DNA from 2 places in the Enterococcus wangshanyuanii genome. Region 2 is predicted to be linked to the other one. Evidence: riboswitches for the same ligand, from Rfam matches in the RefSeq annotation. Region 2 holds a riboswitch; the other holds the start of a gene.
The links. A riboswitch is a leader RNA that binds a small molecule or an ion and turns the genes downstream of it on or off. The one in region 2 is predicted to bind magnesium.
Positions count from the first base shown of each region.

Region 1: another riboswitch for magnesium. It lies ahead of CC204_RS05330 (LCP family protein); the one in region 2 lies ahead of mgtA (magnesium-translocating P-type ATPase).

Region 1 covers NZ_CP021874.1:1,106,793-1,110,007, forward strand. The annotation lists gene CC204_RS05325 (glycoside hydrolase family 3 protein) at 1-744, opposite strand, end outside; M-box (ykoK) riboswitch at 1,088-1,257, shown strand; gene CC204_RS05330 (LCP family protein) at 1,465-2,391, shown strand; gene CC204_RS05335 (FtsW/RodA/SpoVE family cell cycle protein) at 2,388-3,215, shown strand, end outside.
Region 2 covers NZ_CP021874.1:1,269,184-1,272,398, reverse strand. The annotation lists gene CC204_RS06085 (alpha-amylase family protein) at 1-473, shown strand, start outside; gene CC204_RS06080 (PTS sugar transporter subunit IIA) at 489-833, shown strand; gene CC204_RS06075 (SemiSWEET family sugar transporter) at 830-1,084, shown strand; M-box (ykoK) riboswitch at 1,164-1,331, shown strand; gene mgtA (magnesium-translocating P-type ATPase) at 1,795-3,215, shown strand, end outside.

The DNA of each region.
Region 1 (3,215 bases), 160 kb from region 2:
CCCTTCACCAAAAGTACCGGAAAAACGCATCCAGCGCGGCTCCGTTGCCAGATCAATCTGCGGCGATAAGGCGGTCGTGATTCCTAAGGCTCGATATTCCTGACTAGCGATTTCTCCAAATTGTTTCACCAGCTCAGGATCAAAAGCTGCTGCTAAACCCAACTGCTCCGGCCACATAGAAATCTCTCCGCCTGCTCCAGCGTTGAATTCAGTATCTGCACTTGTGCTGTGACGTGGATCTGAGCTGATATTTACTGGAATACCCGAGTCCAAGCTTTCGGCCATCGCCTGAATTTTATTCGTCCATTGGGCGGCTGCTTTAGGTGATTCTACCCTCGTCAAAAGGACATGGCGGATATGATCCTTCGTTAAAAATTCCTTTTGCTGATCCGTCAATTCAGAAATCGGTCCGTCATAGTCTGCTAGCGTCTTTCCCCCATATGTACCGGAAAACATCTGCACAAAATGATTGTCACTTCTCGATACTGTTTGATGGCGGCTATACAACATCAACCCAGCCATTTCCTCCACACTTAAGTGTGTGACTAAATCTTCGATTCTCTCTTCGATCGGCAAGCGCCAGTCTTCATATGGATCCAATCGACCATTTTTATTCAAATCTTTAAAAGCGAATCCATCCTGCTCAATCAACGTTACTCCCGAATCTGCTGCATAACCTAAGGTTGCCCCTTGATCATTTTCAACAAGTATCCAATTTTCTTGTTGTATTATTCTATAGCTCATCTAGCTTCCTCCATTTCTAAAAAATGCAAGCGTATTCTTCCACTATTCTATCTTACTCTGTTTTCAAGTTGGATGCGATACAAAATTTGAATCTTCTTTTAAACAAATCATTCTAGCTGTTATTTTTATTAAAAAATCCTAAAGAAAAAACAATTTTTTCGATTTTTACTATAGTAGACTCCAGTTGATTTTTTTCTTGATATTTCTATGTAATTAGTTGATCCATAAGTCTTCTCCATCAATCGTACCAGCGAGATTCTTTAAATAGATCATTTTACTTAGAAAAAAATTAAGTTTTGAACGATTGACTTCTGTTATTGAATTGATTATAGTTGTGGCGATCTAAATAACTTGTTAGGTGAGGCTCCTATGAAAACACAGGCTACTGCTCAAAAATGTCGAAAGACAGGCATGGGTAGGACAGGAATTGTCGAATTAAGGCTTTTCACAAAGTAGCTAAAAGCAATGCTTTTTACGTTTCATAGTGCTAAAACTCAACGATGAGAATGATGACCCTTTTTTTGTGCTGGAATCACTCCCCTTCGCTGAGTCTTTTTAAGCGAAGGTTTTTTGTTTTGGATCAGAGAAACATTTGGAGGTGAAAAATCAGCCTGATCCAAACAACATAGCCATTAAAAAGACAGTCATCCCGACATATCTGTCGATTCCTAGCGCCGCAATTTATTTGATGATCAATAAAATGATTAGCGAGGAATAACAATGAATCTAGTAAAAAAGAGTTTGATTTGTATTAGTCTTATCACTGTTTTGATTTTTACCGCTCTTGGCTGCTATGCAGTTATTGGTTTTCATCAGGGCAAAAAAATGGCTCAAACACATGTCACTAAAAGAAAAAATTCGACCTTCTCTGCAGATGAACAAACAAATTTAAAAGAGATCACGATTCTATTGATCGGTGATGACGGACGGGAAGATGACGAGGATGGCGGTCGGGCAGATACGTTGATGGTGGCACATTATAATAGCGAAACCAAACAACCAAAGCTGCTGTCGATCATGCGGGATTCTTACGTTCAAATACCTGGACACGGAGCAGAAAAAATCAATGCTGCTTACGCTTACGGTGGAGCTGAGCTGACTAAACAAGTCTTGAATACTTCTTTTGACTTGCCTATCAATTATTATATATCCGTTGATTTTCAGCATTTTATTCGTTTGATCGATGATCTGTACCCCAAAGGTGTCGAAATCGATGCAGAAAAAGAGTTGAACTTAGACAACGTCGATATAAAAAAAGGGCAACAATCAATGGATGGGAATACTTTGCTGCAATATGCCAGATTCCGTATGGATGGTGAAGGAGACTTCGGACGTGTCAGAAGACAGCAGCAAGTGATGGATGCTCTAGCAAAACAAGCTAAAAATGCAGTACCACTTTTACAGCTGCCTCAAATTGCTGGAGAAGCCGTTGGGTATTTAGACACGAATATTCCAGCTGACCTTCTGATCGATTTAGCCAAGGATTTTTTAAGCGGGAAAGTAAAACCTCTTCAAACCTTATCTGTTCCAGTTGAAGGGAGCTGGGCATTTAACGATTATACAGAAGCAGGCAGTGTTTTAGAAATCGATGAAAAGCAAAACACACAAGCGATCCACAAATTCTTAGCTGACGAGACAGATCAATGAAGACGCTAAGAAAACCCTCTAAATTCGTTTATCTGGATTTTTACCTCCTGCTCCCTTATCTTATTTTGTGTGTGATCGGTATTTTAATGGTGTACAGTGCCAGTTCTTATCAATTGCTTGATAGCCAATTAAGTCCAGCACATAAAGCATTCAAACAGACATCTTATTTTATTTTCAGCCTTGTTTGTTTAGGGTTTGTCTATCGGATCAATTTAGCTGTTTTGAGAAAGCCTGCGATTATTCGTCTGTTGCTTGGTCTGACGTTTCTCTCCTTATTTTTATTACCAGTCATCGGAACAAGCGTAGGTGGTGCCAAACGTTGGCTCAATTTAGGTATTCTTTTGTTTCAACCTTCAGAATTGGTTCCATTTATTCTCGTACTTTATCTGGCTCTTGCATTCTCAAAAACGGAAACAGTGTCGCCTTTCTCTTTCCAAACATATAAAAAGCCGATAATCGTTTCGGTCACCTTGATGTTCTTCGTCGCTTTACAGCCAAATATCGCGGGTGCTTCTATGATTTTTATTCTAGTGCTGGTTTTATTTTTGACAAGCGGATTATCCCCTTGGTTCATGTCACTCGCTTTGATAGGATTTGTTATCGCAAAGAGATTTGGAACAATGCTCTTATTGTCCTTGCCAACAGAATGGTTGCCGCAAAAGTTCAGTTATTTAGTGACACGTTTTGAAGTCATGCAAAATCCTTTTATCGATCCTATGGGCAAAGGCTTCCAAACGTCCAATGCTTATTATGCGATCCATAATGGCGGATTTTGGGGCTTAGGTTTAGGGAACAGCATTCAGAAAAAAGGCTTTTTGCCTGAA
Region 2 (3,215 bases):
CGGGTAATCCTGTTGTTACAATGAATGACCAAACGATGTATTACACATTTCCGTTATTTGAAATGTATAAAGTACAAGGAGTAAAAGCCTATAAAGAATTGATTCTAGCTGGGATCGATCATTTATTAAAAGGTGAAAAAGTGATCAGCAGCGAGTTACCAACATCAGCAGATGTGATTTTGAATCATCAGGCATCAGAAAAAAGACTGATTTTGAATTTACTGCATTATATTCCAGAACGTCGGGCGCTGACCTTAGATACGATCGAAGATAAAATTCCACTATATAATCAGCGGGTCGAATTAGATCTATGTATAATTAGGAATAAAATAAGTCTAGATAATCTGATCATCAAACAAGTGAATCAAGTAAAATCAAATCAGTCTTTAGCTTTTGAAATAGTAGAAGACAAGGTGATCTTTACAGTACCAAAAATTGTTGGCTATGAAGTGATCGCTATTAATTATGAATAGAAAGAAGTGAGTGGAATGGATGGATTAGAATTAGTTGCATTTAATATTATCAGTACAGTTGGAACGGCGAAGTCAAAGCTGATGGAAAGTATGTCTTGCTCTAGAAACGGTCAGTTTGTCGAAGCTGAAATATTGATCAATGAAGCAAATGAAGCTTTACAGGCTGGAGAAAAGGAGCACTTCACAGTGATCACAAAAGAAGCAAAGGATAAAAAAAGCGAACTAACCTTACTTTTTATCCATGCGGAGGACCAGTTGATGACGACCGTTGTGTTAAGAGATCTGGCGAATGAATTACTGGAAATGAATAAGAATTTTTATGAATTGAAACAAAAAGTTGAAGAGCTAGAGAAGAAATGATCACGTTATTAGGTATAATTGCAGGAATCTGCACGAGTATATCCTTTATTCCGCAAGCAATCCAAACGATCAAAACAAAAAACACCGAAGGGATTTCATTGATTACGTATATTCTATTTTTCATAGGGGTTTCTTCATGGGTTGTGTACGGAGCATTGAAATGGGATCTGGCGGTATTACTGACAAATGTTGTAACATTGGTTCCTTGTTCAGTTATTTTAGGCTTGAAACTGAAGTCTTTATATCTATAAATCTTTTTCTGAAAATTTATTTTTTGTTTTCTTTTGACAATAGTACAAATATGAACTATGATAGTTAAGGATAAAAAAACTGAATAATTGTTAGGTGAGGCTCCTATATGGACACAGGCTGCTGCCGCGAAAGAATCGAGAGACTCTTAGTTGGTTGAACAGGAATGATCGTGAAGGTCATTCATAACGTAGCTGATAAGAAATTATCTACGCCCTATAGTGCTAAAGCTCAACGATAGAGATACTTTTATTAAAGTTGCTATTTTCACGCACACTCTATTGTTGAGTGTGCGTTTTGTTGTTTTACACAGATTGCTTTGCAATCTGTGTAAAACAATACAAGGCGATTGAAAAGAGCGTTGTGACCTAAGTTTGAATCACTATGATTGGCTGCGGAGCAGACAGAATAGATGATGAAAAATCCAAAACAGTTAATAACATCGAGCTAGCAGAGAAAAAACAGCACAACCAACCACCTCAACAATTATTGAAAAGTTCCATCGTTTTATCTAAAAAAACATTAAAAGAGAGGAAGAGTCACATGGAAGACCCCAGTCATTCGAGCAATAAAATAAATGTAGCCTTCATCTTAGAAACGATGGAATCAAGCAGAACTATTCCTTCCACTTTCTAAAAAGATGAAGCGGGCAAAATTTTCTATTTCATAATAATAGAAAGCTTACCCCTTACGTTAGAGGAGGAAAAAGGAAATGATGAACAAAAAATCAGCAGAATTGAAAAAAGTAACCAAAGATCAAGAACTAAGAAAATTAGCAATGTTATCTGAGCGGGAATTGATGATGGAACTTCGTACTTCTGAAAAAGGCCTGTCAGAAGAAGATGCTAGAAACCGTTTAGAAGAATATGGACCAAATGAAGTTTCAGCTCAAAAACCAACGCCGGCAATTATTATGTTTTTAGAAGCATTTAAAGACCCGTTTGTTTATGTATTGGCCTTATTGATGGTCGTTTCAACTGCAACAAAAGACTTTGAAGCGGCAATCGTTATGGGGATCATGATTTTAGCCAGTGTGATCATCGCATTTATTCAAGAATATCGTTCTCAAAAAGCCAGCTTGAATTTAAAAGAACTGATCGAAAATACGACAGCTGTCACGCGTGAAGGTCAAGTCAAAGAGATTCCAATGGATGAAGTAGTGCCAGGAGATATCGTAACCTTGGCAACAGGAGATATGATCCCAGCGGATGCCGTATTGATTTGGACCAAGGATTTATTTATCAATCAATCTTCACTAACAGGTGAATCAATGCCGGTAGAAAAATTTGTTGACGCAGGGATCGACAAAAATTCTGATACTGTTTCCGCGCTGGATATGCAGGATTTGATCTTTATGGGCACCGATGTTTTAAGTGGACAAGGAAAAGCCATTATTTTAAAAACAGGTCAAAATACCTTTTTTGGAGATATTGCTAAGAATGCGACAACGCAACGTGGTAAAACCTCTTTTGATATCGGATTGACCAAAGTCAGCAAGTTTTTATTACGGATGGTCATGGTACTATTTCCAGTAGTATTTTTGATCAATGGGATAACCAAAGGTGAATGGGGCGATGCGTTTTTCTTTGCCATCGCAGTTGCTGTAGGCTTAACTCCTGAAATGCTGCCAATGATCGTGACAAGTAATTTAGCAAAAGGTGCGTTGAGCTTGTCAAAACATAAAGTGATCGTAAAAGAACTGCCGTCTATTCAAAACTTAGGCAGTATGGATATTTTATGTACGGACAAGACAGGAACGATCACAGAAGATCGTGTTGTGTTAGTACAGCATTTAGATCCACTAGGTGAGATCAATGATCAAGTGTTAGATATGGCTTTTTTGAATTCTCACTATCAAACGGGCTGGAAAAATTTAATGGATATCGCGGTAATCAATTTTTATGAGGAAAATAAAGTTGAAAGTCCTTATAAGAAAGTGACGAAACTAGATGAAATTCCGTTTGACTTTTCTCGTCGTCGTTTGACTGTCGTGGTAAATGCGGACGGCCACCAATTTATGATCACTAAAGGTGCTGTGGAGGAAATGGAAGCAGTTTGTACACATGCTGAGATCAATGGCGAAATTGTTCCATTGACACCAGAACTTCAAGATAGAATGCGCGAAGTGAATAT